3 regions of the Streptomyces sp. NPDC004788 genome follow, and region 1 is predicted to be linked to each of the others. Evidence: riboswitches for the same ligand, from Rfam matches in the RefSeq annotation. Region 1 holds a riboswitch; each other region holds the start of a gene.
What was found. A riboswitch is a leader RNA that binds a small molecule or an ion and turns the genes downstream of it on or off. The one in region 1 is predicted to bind cyclic di-AMP.
Positions count from the first base shown of each region.

Region 2: it holds a riboswitch for cyclic di-AMP, as region 1 does, so the genes downstream of both, ACWEJX_RS32275 (C40 family peptidase) here and ACWEJX_RS07475 (transglycosylase family protein) in region 1, are expected to answer to the same signal.
Region 3: it holds a riboswitch for cyclic di-AMP, as region 1 does, so the genes downstream of both, ACWEJX_RS10305 (M23 family metallopeptidase) here and ACWEJX_RS07475 (transglycosylase family protein) in region 1, are expected to answer to the same signal.

Region 1 covers NZ_JBSGBF010000010.1:58,203-69,441, forward strand. The annotation lists gene ACWEJX_RS07455 (globin domain-containing protein) at 1-58, opposite strand, end outside; gene ACWEJX_RS07460 (Uma2 family endonuclease) at 164-787, opposite strand; gene ACWEJX_RS07465 (cytochrome P450 family protein) at 885-2,147, shown strand; gene ACWEJX_RS07470 (transglycosylase family protein) at 2,262-3,266, shown strand; cyclic di-AMP (ydaO/yuaA leader) riboswitch at 3,525-3,698, shown strand; gene ACWEJX_RS07475 (transglycosylase family protein) at 3,702-4,400, shown strand; gene eno (phosphopyruvate hydratase) at 4,640-5,926, shown strand; gene ACWEJX_RS07485 (FtsB family cell division protein) at 6,043-6,513, shown strand; gene ACWEJX_RS07490 (DUF501 domain-containing protein) at 6,545-7,093, shown strand; gene ACWEJX_RS07495 (Ppx/GppA phosphatase family protein) at 7,090-8,010, shown strand; gene ACWEJX_RS07500 (NAD(P)/FAD-dependent oxidoreductase) at 8,436-9,821, shown strand; gene ACWEJX_RS07505 (class I SAM-dependent methyltransferase) at 9,993-11,239, shown strand, end outside.
Region 2 covers NZ_JBSGBF010000108.1:168-6,337, reverse strand. The annotation lists gene ACWEJX_RS32285 (ATP-dependent Clp protease proteolytic subunit) at 1-43, shown strand, start outside; gene ACWEJX_RS32280 (hypothetical protein) at 51-356, shown strand; cyclic di-AMP (ydaO/yuaA leader) riboswitch at 706-871, shown strand; gene ACWEJX_RS32275 (C40 family peptidase) at 875-1,351, shown strand; gene ACWEJX_RS32270 (ATP-binding protein) at 1,491-1,940, opposite strand; gene ACWEJX_RS32265 (8-amino-7-oxononanoate synthase) at 2,105-3,310, opposite strand; gene bioB (biotin synthase BioB) at 3,453-4,694, shown strand; gene ACWEJX_RS32255 (adenosylmethionine--8-amino-7-oxononanoate transaminase) at 4,687-5,967, shown strand; partial or broken gene bioD (ATP-dependent dethiobiotin synthetase BioD) at 6,062-6,170, shown strand, end outside.
Region 3 covers NZ_JBSGBF010000016.1:31,463-37,632, forward strand. The annotation lists gene ACWEJX_RS10290 (bifunctional acetate--CoA ligase family protein/GNAT family N-acetyltransferase) at 1-2,774, opposite strand, end outside; gene ACWEJX_RS10295 (HPr family phosphocarrier protein) at 2,866-3,147, shown strand; gene ACWEJX_RS10300 (GntR family transcriptional regulator) at 3,366-4,049, opposite strand; gene ACWEJX_RS10305 (M23 family metallopeptidase) at 4,230-5,000, opposite strand; cyclic di-AMP (ydaO/yuaA leader) riboswitch at 5,014-5,178, opposite strand; gene ACWEJX_RS10310 (M16 family metallopeptidase) at 5,375-6,170, opposite strand, start outside.

The DNA.
Region 1 (11,239 bases):
CCCGCCTCTCGACGACCGCGAACGTGCTTCTGAGCAACTGGGGCAACTGGGCATCCACGTCCTGAATCTAGGCGACGCGGTCCTTCACACGGGTGGGCTTGGCCATTCCTTCGCCTTCGGGGCCGTGGCGAGGAGACCGGTGGCTCTGCCGGGGCGGCGAGGTTCAGGCCTGAGCGCCCCGCCGCCGGTTCACGGCGGTGAGATCGATGTCGATCTCGAACGGCAGGGTGACCTTGAGCCGGTCGTGGTGGATGCCCGTGACCGCGTAGCTGTTGGTGGCGGGGTCGAGCTCGTACACGTAGACCACGGGCAGCTCGCCGTTCTGCTCCACCCGCCAGAAATGGGGGATCCGGGCGGCGGCGTACTTACGGGGCTTGATCTCCCGGTCGCGCTCCACCGACTCCTCGGAGACGATCTCGACGGCGAGGAGGATGTGGCTGGGGTCGTACCAGGTCTGCTCGGGGCCGGTGCGGGAGCTCAGCGGTACCACCATCAGGTCGGGCTCCGGCCGGTCCCGCAGGCCGAGCTTGGTGGTCATCTCGCGGACGACGTAAAGGTCGTCCGGTGCGCAATCCAGCAGGGCGTTCTCCAGCAGGCGCAGGGTGGCCATGTGGAAGTCGGTCTGCGGACTCATGAAGAACAGTCCTCCGTCGAGCAGCTCGGTGTGCGGCGGGAGACCCGGAATCCGGTCGAGGTCGTCCGCAGTCCACCCACCGGCCGGCGGCGTCGGAAATGCGTACTGCTCTGCCCGCTCTTCATCGGCTGCGGCACTCATCAGCGCTCCCATGCGACGGAGTCTGGCGCTTACGGTGAGCCTACCCACCGGGAACGCGAGCCGGTCCACCGAACGAGTGAGCGGTCGGCGGGCCGGTTACGGTCGGGGCATGCACGAGCAGCCGTCGACCCCCGCCCCCGAGCTCTTCACCTGGGAGTTCGCCACCGATCCGTATCCGGCGTACGCCTGGCTGCGGGAGCACGCGCCGGTCCACAAGGCCACCCTGCCGAGCGGGGTCGAGGCGTGGCTGGTGACGCGGTACGCGGACGCGCGGCAGGCGCTGGCGGACCAGCGGCTCTCGAAGAACCCGGCGCACCACGACGAGCCGGCGCACGCGAAGGGCAAGACGGGGATCCCGGGCGAGCGCAAGGCCGAGCTGATGACGCACCTGCTCAACATCGACCCGCCGGACCACACCCGGCTGCGCCGGCTGGTGTCGAAGGCGTTCACGCCGCGCCGGGTCGCGGAGTTCGCGCCGCGTGTGCAGGAGCTGACCGACCGGCTCATCGACGGCTTCGCGGAGAAGGGGAGCGCGGACCTCATCCACGAGTTCGCGTTCCCGCTGCCGATCTACGCGATCTGCGACATGCTCGGCGTGCCGCGCGAGGACCAGGACGACTTCCGCGACTGGGCCGGGATGATGATCCGGCACGGCGGCGGGCCGCGCGGCGGGGTGGCGCGGTCGGTGAAGAAGATGCGGGGCTATCTCGCCGAGCTCATCCACAAGAAGCGGGAGGAGCCGGGCGACGACCTGATCTCCGGTCTGATCAGGGCGTCGGACCACGGCGAGCACCTCACCGAGAACGAGGCCGCCGCCATGGCCTTCATCCTTCTCTTCGCCGGTTTCGAGACCACGGTCAATCTGATCGGTAATGGTGTGTATGCCCTGCTTCGTCACCCGGAGCAGCGTGCCCGCCTCCAGGAGTCGATCGCGGCCGGGGAGACCGGGCTGCTGGAGACCGGGATCGAGGAGCTGCTGCGGTACGACGGGCCGGTGGAGCTCGCGACCTGGCGCTTCGCCACCGAGGCGCTGACCATCGGCGGCCAGGACATCCCGGCCGGCGACCCGGTCCTGGTGGTGCTCGCGGCCGCGGACCGGGATCCGGCGCGGTTCGACGAGCCGGACACGCTGGATCTGGCGCGCCGCGACAACCAGCACCTGGGGTACGGCCACGGCATCCACTACTGCCTGGGCGCGCCGCTGGCGCGCCTCGAAGGGCAGACGGCGCTCGCGACGCTCCTGACTCGCCTGCCGGACCTGCGACTTGGGGCCGATCCGGCGGAACTGCGGTGGCGCGGCGGGCTCATCATGCGTGGCCTGCGCACGCTTCCGGTGGAGTTCAGCGCTTCCCACAAAGCCGCGCGGAACTGACGGAGCGTCAAAGCTGTGATCTTCGCGTGATCTGCGCTGCATCGACTTGTGACGTGCGTTCGAATGCCGCTACGTTCACCCGCAACCTCAGCAGTCACGCGAAAGGCACTCCGCATGCGCTCCGGGAACGGACGTCACCGCAGACCCCGCCAGGCCCCCGCGATCGTCGTCGCCGCGGGAGTCACCGGCTCGGCCATGGCGCTGCCGCTGCTCGCCACCGGCTCCGCCTCCGCCGCCGACGCACCGACCTGGGACCGGGTCGCCGAGTGCGAGTCGGGCGGCGCCTGGAGCGCCAACTTCGGCAACGGGCTCTACGGCGGGCTCCAGTTCACCCAGGAGAGCTGGGAGCGGCACGGCGGCCTCGCCTACGCGCCGAGCCCCGACCTCGCCAGCCGCGCCCAGCAGATCGCCATCGCCGACAAGGCGCTCGCCGCCGGCGACACCCAGTGGGCCACCTGCGCGCCGATCGCCGGCCTGAAGAACGACGGCAGGAAGCCCGCCGTCGACCCGGGCCCGGCCACCACTCCCGCGCAGCCGGCCGCGCCCCAGGAGTCGAACCGCACCGAGGGGCTGCCCGCCGAGTCGGGCACGAAGACCACCGAGCCCTCGTCGAGCGCCACGACGCCCACCGCGCCCACCACTCCGGCCGCCCCGTCGACTTCGGCCACGCCGACCACGCCCGCCTCGCCGGACGCACCCACCACTCCCGTGACGCCCGGCACCTCCGTGACGCCCGGTACACCCGATGGTTCCGGTACGCCCGGTACGCCCGGTGCGTCCGAAACGGCCCCCACCGGCACCGGCAAGCACCGCGGTGACGCCGCGACAGAAGAACCGGGCGATACGGACGGCACGCCCGAATCCGGACGGCACGCCGCTCCGACCGGCGACGCGGCCGCGGACAACACGGACAAGACGCCCAGTGCGGACGAATACACCGTCAAGCCGGGTGACAGCCTGTCGGACATTGCACAGCAGAACGCCCTGCCCGGCGGCTGGACCGCGCTCTACGACGCCAACAAGAAGACGGTCGGCACCGACCCCGACCTCATCCTCCCTGGTCAGAGCCTTGAGTTGAACCTCGGGAAGACCGCGCCCCAGGTCACGCCTGAGGGGTAGTTAGGGGCTGAATGTCCGGTTCTGTGCAAGTGAGACATGAGTCTCTCTTGTCGAACGGCCGTGTCACGTCCGCAAACTTTGCGCGTTTCGCCCCTCACCTGCACAAACGTCACCTGACGGAGTGCAAGTAGGGGCGATTTTTCCGGGTTGATGGGCTTTGAACTTCCGCCGGGGGTGTGTCTACGGTCGTGACCGCTCGCCACCGCGGGCCCCGCCGACCGGTACGCCGAATCCTGCCGCCGGACGCCGGGAACAGTCGTCGCGCAAGCGCCGAAGGCAGGAGCGGGGGACCCAAGGTAAGTGCCGGCCCCGGCCGTTGAGACAGACGGCCGACGACCGGCTTGGGGTGGAGCCGCGTGCAAGGACACGCGGCCGGGCAACTCACTCGCCCGAACCCGACAGCTCACCTCGTAGGCGTCGGTGAGGAGAACTTCCATGCTGCTTTCCGGCAAGGGCAAACACCGTCGTCCCTCCAAGGCCACCCGCGTCGTCACCCTCGCCGGTGTCGCCGGCGTCGCCGTCGCCGCCCCGCTGATGACCGCTGGCACCGCCTCGGCCGCCACCGCCTCCGAGTGGGACGCCGTCGCCCAGTGCGAGTCCGGCGGCGACTGGTCCATCAACACGGGCAACGGCTTCTACGGCGGCCTGCAGTTCACCAACTCCACCTGGGCGGCCTACGGCGGCACCGCCTACGCCTCCCGCGCCGACCTGGCCTCCAAGTCGCAGCAGATCGCCGTCGCCGAGAAGGTCCTGGCGGGCCAGGGCAAGGGTGCCTGGCCGAGCTGCGGCGTCGGCCTGTCCAGCGCCTCGTACGACGGCGGCTCCGCCGAGGCCCCGGCCCCCGCCCCGAAGCCGGCCGCGCCGACGACCACCACCCAGCGCACCGCCGAGCAGCCGACCACCCGCAGCGAGAAGCGCACCGCGCCGAAGGCCGCGAAGACCGTCACCACGCCGACCGGCAAGAAGGTCGCCAAGGGTGACGGCGAGTACAAGGTCAAGGCCGGCGACACGCTGAGCAAGATCGCCCAGACGCACCACGTCAAGGGTGGCTGGCAGAAGCTGTTCCAGCTGAACAAGAACATCGTCCAGGACGCCGACCTGATCTACCCGGGCCAGCAGCTCCACCTCAAGTGAGCCTGACGGCTGTCCCCCCGCGGTGACCCTGGAACGGGCCCGGAGCCTGTGCTCCGGGCCCGTTTCGTACCGATCGGTAACCGGGTTCTTTCGTCCCCCAATGCATGCCCTTGGGTCCTTTTTCGTCCCAGGGGGCGGGCGCCCGGCTGGCCGGAGCCCCCGCGCCGGTTAGGCTCTTGTCGCAAGGCGAACGAGACCTTGCCGCATGCGTCACAACCAGCGTCACATCCCAGAAGGAGATGCTCGTGCCGTCCATCGACGTCGTCGTAGCCCGGGAAATCCTGGACTCCCGAGGCAACCCCACCGTCGAGGTCGAGGTCGGCCTCGACGACGGCAGCACCGGCCGTGCTGCCGTTCCCTCCGGTGCCTCCACTGGTGCGTTCGAGGCCATTGAGCTCCGCGACGGGGACCCCAACCGCTACCTCGGCAAGGGCGTCGAGAAGGCCGTCCTCGCCGTCATCGAGCAGATCGGCCCGGAGCTCGTCGGCTACGACGCCACCGAGCAGCGCCTGATCGACCAGGCGATGTTCGACCTGGACGCGACCGAGAACAAGGGCTCGCTCGGCGCCAACGCCATCCTCGGTGTCTCGCTCGCCGTCGCGCACGCCGCCTCCGAGGCCTCCGACCTCCCGCTCTTCCGCTACCTGGGCGGCCCGAACGCGCACCTGCTGCCCGTTCCGATGATGAACATCCTGAACGGCGGCTCGCACGCCGACTCCAACGTGGACATCCAGGAGTTCATGATCGCCCCGATCGGCGCGGAGTCCTTCTCCGAGGCCCTGCGCTGGGGCACCGAGGTCTACCACACCCTCAAGAAGGTCCTGAAGGACAAGGGCCTGTCCACCGGCCTCGGCGACGAGGGCGGCTTCGCCCCGAACCTCGGCTCCAACCGCGAGGCCCTCGACCTCATCCTCGAGGCCATCAAGCAGGCCGGCTACGTGCCCGGGAAGGACGTCGCGCTCGCCCTCGACGTGGCCGCCTCCGAGTTCTACAAGGACGGCTCGTACGAGTTCGAGGGCAAGTCCCGCACGGCCGCCGAGATGACCGAGTACTACGAGGAGCTCGTCTCCGCGTACCCGCTCGTCTCCATCGAGGACCCGCTGTTCGAGGACGACTGGGCCGGCTGGAAGACCATCACCGACAAGCTCGGCACCAAGGTGCAGCTCGTCGGCGACGACCTCTTCGTCACCAACCCGGAGCGCCTCGCCCGCGGCATCGAGGAGGGCACCGCCAACGCCCTCCTGGTCAAGGTCAACCAGATCGGCTCGCTGACCGAGACCCTGGACGCCGTCGAGCTCGCCCAGCGCAACGGCTTCAAGTGCATGATGTCCCACCGCTCCGGCGAGACCGAGGACGTCACCATCGCCGACCTCGCCGTCGCCACCAACTGCGGCCAGATCAAGACCGGCGCCCCGGCCCGCTCCGAGCGCGTCGCCAAGTACAACCAGCTGCTGCGCATCGAGGAGATCCTCGACGACGCCGCGGTCTACGCCGGCCGCAGCGCCTTCCCGCGCTTCAAGGGCTGAGCTTCACGGGCTGACCTGCCCTGACGCTGTAGTTACGGACGTCCCCGCACTCGGTCCCGTACCGTGTGCGGGGACGCACGTTTGATCAGACACGCGACGCAGGGGAGCCGCTGGACATGGCCGTGAAGGACCGGGACCGGTTCTCGACCGCGACCCGGATCAGGCTGCTCGGCGAGCAGACCGCTGCCCGTGTCTACCGCTCCCAGACCCGCCGCCAGGCCGCCCGCTCCCGGCTCACCGGCCGCGCGGCCTTCCTCGCGCTCGTCGTCTGCTCGCTCGTGGTGGCGCTCGCCTACCCGATGCGGCAGTACGTCTCCCAGCAGGGCGAGATCGCCGACCAGGAACGCAAGGCCGCCGACGCCGCCCGCCGGGTCGAGGAGCTGCGGGACGAGAAGGCCCGGCTCCAGGACCCGGCCTATGTGCGCCGGCTCGCCCGCGAGCACCTGCACTACGTGATGCCCGGCGAGACCGGCTTCACCGTGAACGACCCCGACGCGCAGGCCCGGCCGCGCACCGACCAGGGCGGCACGGACCGCCCCTGGTACGACAACCTGTGGGACGGCGTCGACAACGCCGACCGCCGCTGACCCACCCGTACCACCGACGACCAAGGCAGACATGGAAACGCCCCCTCCGCAGACCGAACGCACCGAGCCCACCGCCGCCGACGTCGCCGCGTTCGAGGCCCAGCTCGGCCGGCCGCCGCGCGGCCTGCGCGCCATCGCGCACCGCTGCCCGTGCGGCAACCCGGACGTCGTCGAGACCGCGCCCCGGCTCCCCGACGGCACGCCGTTCCCGACCACGTACTACCTGACCTGCCCGCGCGCCGCCTCCGCCATCGGCACCCTGGAGGCCAACGGGGTCATGAAGGAGATGCAGGCCCGGCTCGCCACCGACCCGGAGCTGGCCGCCGCCTACCGCGCCGCGCACGAGGACTACATCGCGCGCCGCGACGCCATCGAGGTCCTGGAGGGCTTCCCGAGCGCCGGCGGCATGCCGGACCGGGTCAAGTGCCTGCACGTGCTCGTCGGGCACTCGCTGGTGGCCGGCCCGGGCGTGAACCCGTTCGGCGACGAGGCGCTGGCGATGCTGCCGGAGTGGTGGGCGAAGGGCCCCTGCGTCACCCCGTGCGTGGACGAGCCGGACAAGGAAGAAGGCGAGAAGTGACCCGGGTCGCCGGAATCGACTGCGGTACGAACTCCATCCGCCTCCTCGTCGCCGACGTCCATCCGGTCACCGGCGAGCTGATCGAGCTGGACCGGCGGATGACGATCGTCCGGCTCGGCCAGGGCGTCGACAAGACGGGCCGGCTCGCGCCCGAGGCCCTGGAGCGGACCTTCGCCGCCTGCCGTGCCTACGCCGAGGTCATCAGGGAGTTCGGCGTAGGCGCCGACCGGCTGCGCTTCGTCGCCACCTCCGCCTCCCGCGACGCCGAGAACCGCGAGGAGTTCGTCGACGGCGTCGTCGGGATCCTGGGCGTCGAGCCCGAGGTCATCACCGGCGACCAGGAGGCCGAGTTCTCCTTCACCGGCGCCACCGGCGAACTGCACGGCGACGACCGCCGCCTGGTCGTCGACATCGGCGGCGGCTCGACCGAGTTCGTGGTCGGCAACAAGCACGTCGAGGCCGCCCGGTCCGTCGACATCGGCTGCGTACGCCTGACCGAGCGGCACGTCCGGCACGACCCGCCGACCGCCGAGGAGGTCGCCGCGATCCGCGCCGACGTGCGGGCCGCGCTCGACCTGGCCGCCGAGACCGTGCCGGTCACCGAGGCCGAGACGCTGGTCGGCCTGGCCGGCTCGGTCACCACGGTCGCCGCGATCGCGCTCGGCCTGCCGGAGTACGACTCCGAGCGCGTCCACCACTCCCGGATCTCCCGCGCCCAGGTCGACGAGGTGGTGGCCCGGCTGCTCGGCTCCACCCACGACGAGCGGGCCGCGATCCCGGTGATCCACCCCGGCCGGGTCGACGTGATCATCGCGGGCGCCCTGGTGCTGGAGGAGATCATGGAGCGCACCGGCGCCGCCGAGGTCGTCGTCAGCGAGCACGACATCCTCGATGGGATCGCGCTATCCGTCGCATAGTGCGTGCCTATAAGCCCCTGTGAGGCAGGCTCTGAGGATCCTCCGATACCCCTCCGGGGCACCTTGTGGAGCGGTCCGGCGAAAAGCTTCGTGAAGTTCTTCACAAGAGAATGGGCTCGGAAGGCCCTCCAGGAGCCCTCCTGGAGGGCCTTTGGCCCCTCCGAGGGGCTTCCCAGGGTCCTTTCCCAGGCGTGGGGGCCACTTCGCTCGAAGTTTCCATCGTGTGAACGCGCCCTGCGGTTCGGCGTTAAGGAAGGCTCTCCGGGCCAGTTCACAAGGGGTGAACAACGTTCGCCCCGAGCCCTTGGTTCCTTTGCTCGAACATGACGTGGGTCACGTGGGCGGCGGAGTGTAGCAGAGGTGCCCATCGAGCTTGTGAAGGGGCGCACGAGCCACCCCTCCTGAGGGGGTGGATACTCGGATGCATGAGCACCACGGAGCGTCCCAGGATCCTCGTAGTAGGCGGTGGGTACGTAGGTCTGTACGCGGCACGGCGCATCCTCAAGAAGATGCGCTATGCGGAGGCGACCGTCACGGTCGTCGACCCGCGGTCGTACATGACCTACCAGCCCTTCCTCCCCGAAGCCGCCGCCGGCAGCATCTCGCCGCGCCACGTCGTCGTCCCGCTGCGACGCGTCGTGCGCGGAGCCGAGGTGCTCACCGGCCGGGTCACCACCATCGACCAGGACCGCAAGGTCGCCACGATCGCGCCGCTCGTCGGCGAGGCGTACGAGCTGCCGTTCGACTACCTGGTCATCGCGATGGGTGCCGTCTCCCGCACCTTCCCGATCCCCGGCCTCGCCGAGCAGGGCATCGGCATGAAGGGCATCGAGGAGGCCATCGGCCTGCGCAACCACGTCCTCGAGCAGCTCGACAAGGCCGACTCGACGACCGACGAGGAGGTCCGCCGCAAGGCGCTGACCTTCGTCTTCGTGGGCGGCGGCTTCGCCGGCGCGGAGACCATCGGCGAGGTCGAGGACATGGCCCGCGACGCGGCGAAGTACTACCAGAACGTGAAGCGCGAGGACATGCGCTTCATCCTGGTCGACGCCGCCGACAAGATCCTTCCCGAGGTCGGCCCCAAGCTCGGCCAGTACGGCAAGGAGCACCTGGAGAGCCGCGGCATCGAGATCTACCTCGAGACGTCGATGGACTCCTGCGTCGACGGCCACGTCGTGCTGAAGAACGGCCTCGAGGTCGACGCCAACACGATCGTGTGGACCGCCGGCGTCAAGCCGAACCCGGCGCTCGCCCGCTTCGGTCTGCCGCTCGGCCCCCGCGGCCACGTGGACTGCAACGAGAAGCTCCAGGTCAACGGCCTCGACTACGTGTGGGCCGCGGGCGACAACGCCCAGGTCCCGGACCTGGCCTCGATCAAGGCCGGCGTCCCGCGCGAGCGCGCCTGGTGCCCGCCGAACGCCCAGCACGCCCTGCGCCAGGCCAAGGTCCTCGGCGACAACGTGGTGGCCGGCATGCGCGGCTTCCCGCAGAAGGACTACGAGCACGCCAACAAGGGTGCCGTCGCGGGTCTCGGCCTCCACAAGGGCGTCGCGATGATCGTCATGGGCAAGATGAAGATCAAGCTCAAGGGCCGTCTCGCCTGGTACATGCACCGTGGCTACCACGGCATGGCGATGCCGACCTTCAACCGCAAGATCCGCGTCTTCGCCGACTGGACCCTGGGCATGTTCCTCAAGCGCGAGGTCGTCTCCCTCGGTGCCATGGAGACGCCGCGCGAGGAGTTCTACGAGGCGGCCAAGCCCGCCCCGGCGCCGGCCGCCCCGGCGCAGGAGAAGGCCAAGGCCTCGTAACCTCCGCAGCACCAGCAGTACCCCGCAAGGGCCGTCCGCCATCCGTGGTGCGGACGGCCCTTCGCGTGTTTTTCCGGACTGATTTCGACGTCGTGGGAGTGGATTGCCTACCGACGGTGTTCCCATGGTGACAAGCATTTCTGGGGCACGAGATCACGGAGGTGTTGCACCATGGCCGACGCCGCGTCGCGGCTGACCGCGCTGGCCGAGGACGTGCTGGGAGCGAGGATCCCGGTGCGGCTGCGGGCCTGGGACGGCAGCGAAGCAGGTCCTGCGGGCGGCCCCGTACTGATCGTGCGCGAGCGCCGCGCCCTGCGCCGGTTCCTGTGGAAGCCCGGGGAGCTGGGCCTCGCGCGGGCCTGGGTGGCCGGTGAGATCGACGTCGAGGGGGATCTGTACGAGGTCCTGGACAAGCTCGCCGGGTTCATCTGGGAGCGCGGGGAGGAGTCCCGCAGCGCTCTGGAGACCGTGCGCGACCCGAAGGTGCGGGCGGCCGCCAAGACGCTCCTGAAGCTGGCGGGTCCGTTCCCGCCGCCGAAGCCGCCCGTCGAGGAGATCCGCGGCCGCAGCGGCGCCCGGCACTCCAAGCGCCGGGACAAGCAGGCGATCAGCCACCACTACGACGTGGGCAACGACTTCTACGAGCTGGTGCTCGGCCCGTCGATGGTCTACTCGTGCGCGTACTGGACCGAGGGCGGCACCCTTGAGGACGCCCAGCGCGACAAGCTCGACCTGATCGCCCGCAAGCTGCGCCTGAAGGAGGGCGACCGGCTGCTCGACGTGGGCTGCGGCTGGGGCTCGATGGCCATCCACGCGGCCAAGGAGTACGGGGCCCGGGTCGTCGGCATCACGCTCTCGCGCGAGCAGGCCGCGTACGCCCGCAAGCGCATCGCCGACGAGGGCCTGACGGACCGGATCGAGATCCGGGTGCAGGACTACCGGGACGTCGTGGACGGGCCGTTCGACGCCATCTCGTCGATCGGCATGGCCGAGCACGTCGGCTCGGTCCGGTACCGGGAGTACGCCGACATCCTGTACCGGCTCCTGAAGCCGGGCGGGCGGCTGCTCAACCACCAGATCGCGCGCCGGCCGGAGGCCGACGAGAAGGCGTACGAGGTGGACGCCTTCATCGACGCGTACGTCTTCCCGGACGGCGAACTCTCCCCGATGGGAAGCACCCTGACGACTCTTGAGGAAGCGGGCTTCGAGGTGCGGGACGTCGAGGCGATCCGCGAGCACTACGCGCTGACGCTGCGCCAGTGGGTGGCCAACCTGGAGCAGGAGTGGGACCGGGCGGTCCGCTTCACCTCGCCGGGCCGGGCGCGGATCTGGCGGCTCTACATGGCGGCCTCGGCGGTGTCGTTCGAGCGCAACCGGATCGGCGTGAACCAGTTCCTGGCGGTGAAGACGCCGGGCTC
Region 2 (6,170 bases), on a different contig from region 1:
CAGCCGCCGCGACGGCGGGACCGACGGCGCCGGGCGGGTGTGAGCCGGCCATGGTCCCGGAACTGCCGCCGCTGCCCGCGCTCACCCGCGCCGAGGGCGAGTTCGTCGACGCGTATCTCGAAGTCGTCGATCTGCTCGGCCGGATCAATCCATCCAGGACCTCGCATACCTATGGGGCGCTACGGGCCGCCCAAGCGCTGGTCGGACGGGCGACGGCACTGCGGGAGGCGCTGACGCTCATGCACGCGCGGGGCGAGAGCGAGGTGCACGCGGACACATTGGCCCGCGCGCTGCGGGTGTTGGACGGAGAGCGCCGCGCGGCTCGCGTCACCATGCCCCGGCAACAGGTGAGTTGACAGGAGGGCGTGTCGTGTCGAGGTCCACTCGGGCCAGCGGAACGCCGGAATCGATCCCCCTTTCGGCGTAGTCGACGTATCGACATAGAGCTCAGCTGTGTTGCGCAACAGGTGTACGCATCTGGCGGAATCGGGCCCTTCCACCCCTGGTGGCGGACTCGTCGCGCAAACCTCGGACGATCACCAAACCTGACTGTCCACCCGAATGGATCAGTCGTGAGGAGCCTCACATATCGCTGTTTCCACTCGGATTTCGGCGCGGGCGTGGGTCAAGATCCCTGTCGACGACAAGCCCCCGCCACCCGAGGCGGGGCGGTCCGGGCGGACGCCGAGTCCTGCCGCCGTCCCGGATGTCTGGTCGACAGGAGTGGATCGGCAGGAGTGGAGGACCCGAGCAACACGGGACGTCCGAGCGATCGGAGCCGTCCCTCGGGGTGAAGCCGCAGCCGCGGCCGGGCATCTTCGCCTGCCCGAACCCGACAGGTCATCCTTCACAGGCGGCTGACGAAGGGTTGCGCATGACTGCGCAGATTCATGTCCCGTCCCTGCTGTCCCGGGCCGGAGCCGTCTCGGCTCTCACCCTCGCCGCCGTCGGCGGCACGCTGCTCGCACCAGGAGCGGCGCCGGAGGCCCAGGCCGCGAGCTCGTACGCCAACACGGCACTGAGCGTCGCCGCCTCGAAGAAGGGATCGCCCTACCGGTACGGCGCATCAGGCCCCACCAGGTTCGACTGCTCGGGTCTCACGCTCTACTCGTACAAGAGGGCGGGCAAGACGCTGCCCCGCACCGCGCAGCAGCAGTACAACACCACACGCCACGTCTCGGCGGCGAGCCGCCAGAAGGGGGACCTGGTCTTCTTCCACTCCGGTGGAAGGGTGTACCACGTCGGGATCTACGCGGGTAACAACGCGATCTGGCACTCGCCGAAGACCGGCTCGTGGGTGAAGCTCGACCGGATCTGGACCTCGAAGGTCTACTACGGCCGGGTCCGCTGACCCGTCGCACGGGACCGGTCGGCCAATCGGCCGGTCGTCCGGCCAAGCGGTCGACCCGCCAGGCGGTCGGCCGGTCAGGCGGCCGGCCGGTCAGCTGGTCGTCCGGTCAGCCGGTCGGCCCGCCGAGGCGGCCGTCCGGTCAGCCGGGGACCGCCGCCGGCCAGGGCAGCTCGATCCACACGGTCTTGCCGCCCTCGGCCGTCGGCGTCACCGACAGTCGGCCGCCCGCCTCGGCGGTCAGCGAGCGGATGATCATCATGCCGCGGCCGTTGTCCTGCTGGACGGCCGCCGGCAGGCGCCTCGGCCAGCGGGGATGGCTGTCCGTCACCCCGATGCGCAGCCGCTCGTCCCGCTCCAGACGGACGTCGATCGTGAAGGTGGGCGACTGTCCGAAGGTGTGCTGGACGGCGTTGGTCGCCAGTTCGGAGACGATGAGCCGGACCGCGTCGGCCGTGTCGGCGTTGTCCACGGGGTCTCCGACGTCACCGAGCCCCCAGGAGGCGAGCACCTCGGCGACGTACCTCCGCGCGGCGGGGACCGATGCGGGGTCGCTCGGCAGCGTGACGGTTGCTTCCTGCTGGTCTGCCATGGCGACGCTGTCCCTTTCCCCTCCGGGCCCGGCCCGGGTTGCGCTTCGCGTCAGACTGCCACCGATCGTGCGGCCCTGGGCGGCGATCGACCAAGTTATACGGATATCTGTCGCCCGAAGCGGTGAACCGTGCGACGGGCGACCCGACAGCCGCGGGACATCCCCTATACGCCCCGCGCGCCCGGCGGAGCCGTCCGCACGATCGTGGTCACCGCACGCTCGATCTCGGCGTCGGTGAGGTCCGCGCGGGCGGTCAGCCGGAGCCGGGAGATGCCGTCGGGGACGGACGGCGGGCGGAAGCAGCCGACGGAGAGGCCGAGTTCGCGGCAGGCGGCGGCCCAGCCGAGGGCCTCGTTCGGGCCGGGGGCGCGCACCGAGACCACCGCGGCGTCGGGGTGGGCGGCGGTGAGACCGGCCTCGGTGAGCAGCCGGTGCAGGGTGGTCGCGACCGTACGGGCCCGGGCCGCGAGCCCCGGATCGGTGGCGATCAGCCGCAGCGCGGCCAGCGCGCCGCCCGCCGCGGCCGGAGCGAGGCCGGTGTCGAAGATGAAGGTGCGGGCCGCGTTGACCAGGTGCTCGATCACCCGGGCCGGGCCGAGCACCGCACCGCCCTGGCTGCCCAGCGACTTGGACAGCGTCAGCGTCGCCACCACGTCCGGCGCGCCCGCGAGCCCCGCGGCGTGCAGCGCCCCGCGCCCGCCGTCGCCGAGGACGCCGAAGCCGTGCGCGTCGTCCACGACCAGGCCCGCGCCGTGCTCCCGGCAGGCCGCCGCGAGCTCCGTGAGCGGCGCCCGGTCGCCGTCCACGGAGAAGACGGAGTCGCTGACCGCGAGGGCCCGGCGGCCCAGGTGCGCCGCGAGCGTCTTCGCGACGGCCTCCGGGTCGGCGTGCGGGACCACCGCGGTCTCGGCGCGCGCGAGCCGGCAGCCGTCGACGATGGAGGCGTGGTTGGCCGCGTCGGAGACGATCAGCCCGTCCCGGTCGGACAGCGCGGTGAGCGCGGCCAGGTTGGCGGCGTAGCCGGAGGAGAAGACGAGCGCCGCCTCGAATCCGCAGAAGTCGGCGAGTTCGCGCTCCAGGCGGGCGTGCAGCCGGGTCGAGCCGGTGACGAGCCGGGAGCCGGTGGCGCCCGCGCCCCAGCGGAGCGCCGCCTCGGCCGCCGCCCCGGTGACCTCCGGATGGCGGGTCAGGCCCAGGTAGTCGTTGCTCGCGAGGTCGAGCAGCTCGGACTCGGCGGCCCGGGGCCGCAGCGTCCGTACGAGACCGGCCTCTGCGCGCTGCCGCGCGGCGGCCTCGGTCCAGTCGAAGGCGGCCGGGCGCGGGCCCGGCGCCTCCCCGGAGGACGGCGGGTCCACGACGTACGACGGCATGGCAGATCCTTTTGTAGGCAGCGCACAGACCCTAACCGGCCGCGGCCGAGGTCAGGGTGTGGTCATACACACACCTCAAACGGGGCCGTTTGTTCAGATCCTCCTTGGCCGCGGGGCGTGCCGTAGGCCAGGATCAGCCCTTATGGACCTGCTGAACACCCTGGTGGAGAAGGGGCTGCGGCGCGAGTCGCCGACCCGTGAAGAAGCGCTCGCCGTGCTGGCGACCTCCGACGACGAACTGCTCGATGTGGTGGCCGCGGCCGGCAAGGTGCGCCGCCAGTGGTTCGGGCGCCGGGTGAAGCTCAACTATCTCGTCAACCTGAAGTCCGGGCTCTGCCCCGAGGACTGCTCCTACTGCTCGCAGCGTCTCGGCTCCAAGGCCGAGATCCTCAAGTACACGTGGCTGAAGCCCGAGGAGGCGTCGCAGGCCGCCGCGGCCGGTGTGGCCGGCGGCGCCAAGCGGGTCTGCCTGGTGGCGAGCGGCCGCGGCCCGACGGACCGGGACGTCGACCGGGTCGGCAAGACCATCGAGGCGATCAAGGAGCAGAACGAGGGCGTGGAGGTCTGCGCCTGCCTCGGTCTGCTCTCCGACGGCCAGGCCGAGCGGCTGAAGGCGGCCGGCGCCGACGCGTACAACCACAACCTCAACACGTCCGAGGGGACGTACGGGGACATCACGACCACGCACACCTACGCGGACCGCGTGGACACCGTGACGAAGGCGCACGCCGCCGGTCTGTCCGCCTGCTCCGGTCTGATCGCGGGCATGGGCGAGAGCGACGAGGACCTGGTCGACGTCGTCTTCGCGCTGCGCGAGCTGGACTCCGACTCGGTGCCGGTCAACTTCCTGATCCCGTTCGAGGGCACGCCGCTCGCCAAGGAGTGGAACCTCACCCCGCAGCGCGCGCTGCGGATCCTGGCGATGGTGCGGTTCGTCTGCCCGGACGTCGAGGTCCGGATCGCGGGCGGCCGCGAGGTGCACCTGCGCACGATGCAGCCGCTGGCGCTGCACATCGCCAACTCGATCTTCCTCGGCGACTACCTGACGAGCGAGGGCCAGGCCGGCCAGGCCGACCTGGACATGATCGCCGACGCGGGCTTCGAGGTGGAGGGCGCGGGCACGACGACGCTGCCGGCGCACCGGGCCGATGTCGCGGCGGTCGCGGCGGGCGGCTGCGGTTCGCACGCCGAGGCTTCCGGCGGCTGCGGTTCGCACGCCGGGGACGGCGCGGGCTGCGGCTCGCACGCGGAGGCCGGTGGCGGCTGCGGGCCGTGCGGTGGCGGCGCGGTGACCGAGGCGGCCGCGGCGGCCTCCGAGGCGCGTACGGACCTGGTCGCGGTGCGCCGCCGCGGCGCCGGCACGGACCTCGCCCCGAATGCGTAACGACGAGCTGCTCGCCCTGGACCGGGCACACGTGTGGCATCCGTACGGGCCCATGCCTGGACGTACGGAGCCACTGGTCGTCGAGTCCGCGTCGGGTGTCCGGCTCCGCCTCGCCGAACCGGTGCACGGTCAGGCCGAGTTGATCGACGGCATGTCCTCGTGGTGGTCGGCGCTCCACGGCTACAACCACCCCGTCCTCAACGAGGCGGCACACGGCCAGCTGGACCGGATGAGCCACGTCATGTTCGGCGGGCTCACCCACGAGCCGGCCGTGCGGCTCGCCACGCGCCTGGTCGAGATCACCCCGGAGCCTCTCCAGCACGTCTTCCTCAGCGACTCCGGCTCGGTCTCCGTCGAGGTCGCGGCCAAGATGTGTCTGCAGTACTGGCGCTCGGTGGGCCGGCCCGGCAAGCAGCTCCTGATGACCTGGCGCGGCGGCTACCACGGGGACACCTGGCAGCCGATGTCTCTGTGCGACCCCGAGGGCGGGATGCACGAGCTGTGGTCGGGCGTGCTCCAGCGCCAGGTCTTCGTCGACGCGCCGCCGGTCACGTACGAGGAGTCGTACGCCCGGATGCTGCGGGAGCAGATCGCTCTCCACGCGGACGAGGTCGCCGCGGTCATCGTGGAGCCGGTGGTGCAGAACGCGGGCGGGATGCGGTTCCACCCGCCCGCGTACCTGCGCGTCCTCCGCGAGGCGTGCGACGAGCACGGGGTCCTCCTGATCTTCGACGAGATCGCGACCGGCTTCGGCCGTACGGGCACGCTGTTCGGCGCCGACCAGGCCGGCGTCTCACCCGATGTGATGTGCGTGGGCAAGGCGCTGACGGGCGGTTACCTGTCGATGGCGGCCACGCTCTGCACGACGGAGATCGCGGAGGGCATCTCGCGCGGCGAGGTTCCCGTCCTGGCGCACGGGCCGACCTTCATGGGCAATCCGCTGGCCTCAGCGGTGGCCTGCGCTTCGATCGACCTGCTGATGTCCCAGGACTGGGCCCTGGAGGTCAAGCGCATCGAGACGGGACTCCGCGAGGGGCTCGCCCCCGCCGCGGAACTCCCCGGTGTGCGCGAGGTGCGGGTGCTCGGCGCCATCGGCGTCGTCCAGCTCGACCATGACGTCGACATGGCGGCGGCCACGGAGGCGGCGGTCCGGGCGGGCGTGTGGCTGCGCCCGTTCCGCGACCTGATCTACACGATGCCGCCGTACGTGACGGGCGACGAGGACCTGGCCCGCATCTGCGCGGCGGTGCGCGAGGCGGCGCGGGCGGGCTGAGAGGCCGCAAGGCGCCGGGCCGTGCGGGGCTCTCGTCCCGCACGGCCCGGCCCGTCCACGCCCCCCCCTTCCCCCTTACGTACGAAGGACATCCATGAGCATCATCGTCATCACGGGCACCAACACCGAGGTCGGCAAGACCGTCCTCACCGCCGCCCTCGCGGCGACCGCCACCGCCGCCGGGCGTTCCGTCGCCGTCCTCA
Region 3 (6,170 bases), on a different contig from region 1:
AGCAGCTCTTCGAGGGCGGGGGTGTCGACGGGTGCGGAGCCGCGCCAGCCGAAGAGCAGGGGCGCGGTGCGGATGGAGCGGACGAGTTCGGCGGCGTCCCGGTCGGTGGCCGGAACCAGCCGGTGGGCCATGTCGCCGAGGAGTTCGGAGGCGGCTCCGGCGAGGCCGAAGGAGAGCACGGCGCCGACGGCGGGGTCGATGGCGGCCCGAACGACGGTGTCGACACCCCGCGGCACCATCGCCTGGACGACCGGCTGGAGCTCCTCGGGCTTGCCGAGGGTCTCGGTCAGCTCGGCGTACGCGGTGCGCAGCTGATCCTCGGTGGCCAGGTCGAGCCGGACGCCGCCGAGATCGGGGCGGTGGCGCAGATGGGGCGCGGTGGTCTTGAGGGCGACGGGGAAGCCGAGGCGGGCGGCGGCCCGGACGGCCTCGTCGGGGGTGGGCGCGGGCAGGGTGGGGCGGACCTCGATCCCGTACCGGCCGAGCAGCTCGGCGGTCTCCTCGGCGCCGAGGGTGACGCCCCGGGTGTCGGCGGCGCTCTCGGCGAGGGCCCGTTCGATCAGGGCGGCGGCGCCGGTCTCGTCGATCCGCTCGAACTCGGGCACCCGGCCGGGGTCGGCGGCGGACTGGCGGCGCCACTGGGCGTAGCGCACGGCTTCGGCGAGGGCCCGGACGGCGCGCTCGGCGGCGGGGTAGGCGGGGATGGCACCGGGGGTGGGGCTCTCGTCCGCTCCGACGTCGGCCGCGTCGGCCGTTTCGGTCGCGTCGGTCGCGTCGGTCGCGGACGGTCCGGGGGCGGGCTCGGACGGTCCGGGGGCGGTCGCGGACGGTCCGGGGGCCGGCTCGGCGGCGGGTCGCGCGGGTCTCGGCGGGCGGGTGCGGGTGGCGGCGGACAGTGCCTCGGCGAGGGCGCCCATCTCGACGTGGACGACGACGACCGGCTTGGCCGGGCCGGGCGCCGCGGCGACGGCGGAGCGGAGGGCCGCGGCGAGGACCTCGCCGTCGCCGGACTCGGTGGCTCCGTTCTCCCCCACCCAGGGGATGGCGGTGACGACGACGGCGTCGCAGGCGTCGTCGGCGAGGGCCGCGGCGAGCGCGGCGCGGAAGTCGGCGGGGGTGGCGCCGGTGGTCAGGTCGAGGGGGCGCAGCGGGCGCAGCCCCTCGGTGAGGCAGGCGTCGTAGGCGAGCAGGCCGAGGGACTCGGAGTTGCCGAGGATGGCGACCCGGGGTCCGGCGGGCAGCGGCTGGTCGGCGAGGAGCAGTCCGGCGTCGACGAGTTCGGTGACGGTGTCGACGCGGATCACCCCGGCCTCGCGCAGCAGCGCGGAGACCGTGGCGTAGGGGATACGGGTGACGGGGACGCGGTGTCCGGGCGGGGCACTGCCGCTGTGCCGGGCGCCCTTGACGACCACGACGGGCTTGACGGCGGCGGTGCGGCGGGCGAGCCGGGTGAACTTCCGCGGGTTGCCGATCGACTCCAGGTAGAGCAGGACGACGTCGGTGGCGGGGTCGTCGTACCAGTGCTGGAGGAGGTCGTTGCCGGAGACGTCGGCGCGGTTGCCGGCGGAGATGAAGGAGGAGACCCCGGCGCCGTGCCGGTGCAGGCCGGCGAGCAGGGCGATGCCGATGGCGCCGGACTGGGCGAAGAGCCCGATGCGTCCGGCCGCGGGCATCTGCGGGGCGAGGGAGGCGTTCAGCCGGACGGAGTCGGCCGTGTTGATGATGCCGAAGGCGTTGGGCCCGATGACCCGCATGCCGTACGAGCGGGCCTGGCGGACCAGGGCGCGCTGGCGCTCGCGGCCCTCGGCGCCGCTCTCCGCGTATCCGGCCGAGAGCACGACCAGGCCGCGCACGCCGTGCTCGCCGCAGTCGGCCACGGCTTCGGGGACGCGCTCGGCGGGCACGGCGACGACGGCGAGGTCGACCGGCGCGCCGATGTCGCCGACGGACCGGAAGGCGGGCACGCCCTCCAGCTCGTGCGGCCCCTCCCCCGGGCCGGTCGCGCCCAGGGCGGCGTTGACGGCGTGGACGCGGCCGGTGAAGCCGCCGTCCAGGAGGTTGCGCAGCACGGCCCGGCCGACCCCGCCGGAGGTGCGGCCGGCGCCGATCACGGCGACGGAGCCGGGGGCGAGCAGCCGCTGCACGGAGCGGGCCTCGGCGCGCTGTTCCCGGGCGCGCTGGACGGCGAGGGAGCGGTCGGTGGGCTCCAGGTCGAGGTGGAGGCGGACGGCGCCGTCCTCGAAGCTGCGCTTCTGGGTGTAACCGGCGTCCGTGAACACCTTGATCATCTTGGTGTTGGCGGGCAGCACCTCGGCCGCGAACCGCCGGATCCCGCGCTCGCGCGCGACCGCCGCGATGTGCTCCAGGAGGGCGGAGGCGACCCCGCGGCCCTGGTGCGCGTCCTGGACCAGGAAGGCGACCTCGGCCTCGTCGGCAGGGAAGGAGGCCGGGCGCCCGTCGGGGCTGATCCGGTCGTAGCGCACGGTGGCGATGAACTCGCCGCCCACGGTCGCGGCGAGGCCGACCCGGTCCACGAAGTCGTGGTGGGTGAAGCGGTGCACGTCCTTCGCGGACAGCCGGGGGTAGGGCGCGAAGAAGCGGTAGTACTTCGACTCGTCCGAGACCTGCTCGTAGAAGCTGACGAGTCGCTCGGCGTCGTCGGCGGTGATGGGGCGGATGCGCGCGGTGCCGCCGTCCCGGAGGACCACGTCCGCTTCCCAGTGGTCCGGGTACGCGTGCTCCGGCTGTTCGGGCTGTTCCGACGCGCTCTGCATGGGAAAAGCGTACGGCCGGGGTACGACAGTGACACCGGTCGCGTGTGAGAGACTGGTCTAGACAACCGCTGAATGTTGAAGGGCTACCACCATGGCTGAGCGCCGCGTCAACGTCGGCTGGGCCGAGGGCCTGCACGCCCGCCCCGCCTCCATCTTCGTCCGTGCCGCCACGGCCTCCGGCGTCCCCGTGACGATCGCCAAGGCCGACGGCAACCCCGTCAACGCCGCGTCCATGCTCGCGGTGCTCGGCCTGGGCGCGCAGGGCGGCGAGGAGATCGTGCTCGCGTCGGACGCCGACGGCGCCGAGGCCGCGCTCGACCGCCTGGCGCGGCTGGTGGCCGAGGGTCTCGACGAGCTTCCCGAGACCGTCTGACCCGTCTTCCCCCGTCCTCCCCGACGGTCCCCGGTGGACCCCGGCGGTCCCCGGCGGCGGATCGGAAAAGAGCCGCGCCCACCGGTCATCCGGCGGGCGCGGCTCTTTTCCATCAGCGCGACTTTCCATCAGCGCGACGAAAACGCACGGGAATTCATTTCGGGCAGCCTGAAACAGAGCCCGCCGAATTGCCCGCCTCTTTGTATACGGTGCGCATGTTAATTCCGCGCTCCCGAATTGTTTACGGCATGTTGCGAAACCCTCACACGGGTACGCTCCGGATGTTTCAGCCGGAGTCGCGGCGCCGCCCGCTCCACGTGCAGCGCGGTGAGGGCCCGGGCCCGCTCGGCGTCGCCGCGGGCCACGGCGTCCACGATCGCACCGTGCTCGGCCCAGGAGTCGGCGGGCCGGTCGGCCGGCTCGGCCGCGTACATCCAGGCGATCTTCTGCCGCAGCTGGGTGAGCAGCGCGGTGAGCGGCGGGCTGCCGGAGGCCTGCGCCAGCGTCTCGTGGAACCAGCCGTCCAGGGCGCGCAGATCCTCGCTCCGGCCGTGCCGGGCCCTCTCCTGCCCCAGCCTGACCAGGCCGCGCAGGACCTTCAGGTGGGCCTCGGTGCGGCGCTGGGCGGCCCGGTGGGCACCGAGGGGTTCAAGCAGGGAGCGCATGTCGAGCAGGTCGGCGGCCTCCTGCTCGCCGGGTTCGGCGACCTGGGCGCCGGCGTGCCGGCGGGTCACGACGAAGCCCTCGGACTCCAGGGTGCGCAGCGCCTCGCGGACCGGGACGCGGGAGACCCCGTAGCGGCGGGCGAGCTGTTCCTCCGTCAGTCTGGCGCCCCGCGCGTACACACCGGAGACGATGTCGTCCCGGATCGCCGTGCATACCGACTGCGCGGGAATGCGCATGTCCGACCTCCGCTTTTTCTCCACGCTGAACCCCGTCGGGCATAGCCCGTCCGGCGACTCTATTGCAGGACGCGGGAATTTCCGATGCCGACCGGTAATTCAGGGACGAAAAAAGCCCCGGCTCGTTCGAGCCGGGGCTTCTTCGCGCTGAGCGGGGAGACCTGAGCGGGGAGACGGACGTCAGACGTCGACGCCGCGGGCGCGCAGGTAGGCGACGGGGTCGATGTCCGAGCCGTACTCGGGGCTGGTGCGGGCCTCGAAGTGGAGGTGCGGGCCGGTCGAGTTGCCGGAGGAGCCGGAGACGCCGATCTGCTCGCCGGGGGTGACCTGCTGGCCGACGTGGACACGGATGGCGGAGAGGTGGCCGTACTGGGTGTACGTGCCGTCGTTCATGCGGATGACGATGTTGTTGCCGTACGCGCCGCCCCAGCCGGCCTCGACGACGGTGCCGGAGCCGACGGCGACGACCGTGGTGCCGTAGGCGGCGTGGAAGTCGATGCCGGAGTGGTGGCCGGAGGACCAGAGCGAGCCGCCGGTGTTGTAGCCGGTGGAGACGTACGAGTGGGCGACGGGGGCCGTGAAGGAGTTCAGGCGCTTGCGCTCGGCCTCGCGGGCGGCGCGCTCCTTGGCCTCGCGGATCTCCTTGACGCGGGCCTCGGCCTTGCGCTTCGCCTCGGCGGCGGCCTTGACGCGGGCCGCGGCCTCGAAGGCCTGCTTCTCCTGGGCGGCGGCCTGGGCGTCGACGTGCTGGGTGAGGGACTCCTCGGTGATCACCTGGGTGAGGCCGGTGTCCTCCGGGGAGGGGCTCTCCGTGTCGGCGGCGAGCGCCGGGGAGGCGAGGGTGCCGATGACGCCGGTGGTGGCGAGCGTCGCCACGCCGGCGATGCCCGCGCCACGGCGCGTCAGACGGCTCGGACCACGATGCTTCCCGGTGGCACGGGTGAACGCCATGAAGTGGCTGATCCTTTCCTTCCTTCTCGCCTACCGGGTTAGCTGACGGGTTCGGAGCAGGAAGGTCTCCTACGGGCCCCTCCGCGCGGAGCGAAGGCGTCCGATTCACCCCAGGGACTTCGTGTGGGTCCCCGGCTCCCCAGGCTCGCGCCTTGCGGGGACTCGGCGATGACTGTCCGTTCGCCGCGGGTGCGGCGTCGTGCAACGGGCGAACAGCCGCATCGACGCTAGGCCGATCTTCAGTCAATCGCCAAACAGACGCGCCAGTTTGTAAGACTTGCCACAGGGCATTCACCAACACTCGCCCGCAATACGGACAAATGACGAGGACCCTGACGAACCAGGTCGTCAGGGTCCTCGTGACGGGGGCTCAATCAGCCGGTGACGACCGTCACTTCACCGATGCCGAGCGCCCGCACCGGCTCCTCGATCTGCGAGGCGTCGCCGACCAGGACGGTGACCAGCCGGTCCACCGGGAAGGCGTTGACCACGGCCGCGGTCGCCTCCACCGTGCCGGTCTCGGCCAGGCGCGCGTACAGGTGCGCCTGGTAGTCGTCCGGGAGGTGCTGCTCGACCTGGTCGGCCAGCGTGCCCGCGACGGAGGCGGCGGTCTCGTACTTCAACGGGGCGACACCCACCAGGTTCTGCACCGCCACGTCGCGCTCGGCGTCGGTCAGACCCTCGGCGGCGAGGGTGCGCAGCACCTTCCACAGGTCGTCAAGTGCCGGGCCGGTGTTGGGGGTGTCCACCGAGCCGCTGATGGCGAGCATCGACGCGCCGTGGCCCGCCTCGTCCGAGCGCAGCACCTGACCGAAGGCGCGCACACCGTACGTGTAGCCCTTCTCCTCGCGCAGGACGCGGTCCAGGCGGGAGGTGAGCGTGCCGCCGAGGCAGTACGTGCCGAGCACCTGGGCCGGCCAGACCCGGTCGTGGCGGTCGGCGCCGACGCGGCCGATGAGCAGCTGCGTCTGGACGGCGCCCGGACGGTCGACGATGACGACCCGGCCGGTGTCGTCGGCCGTGATGGGCGCCATGGGGCGCGGCGCGGCCGGCGCGCCGGTCCATGCGCCGAGGGTCTCGGCGAGCACCTTGTCCAGGTCGACGTCGGTGAGGTCGCCGACGACCACGGCGGTGGCCGCGGCCGGCCGCACGTGCGCGTCGTAGAAGGCG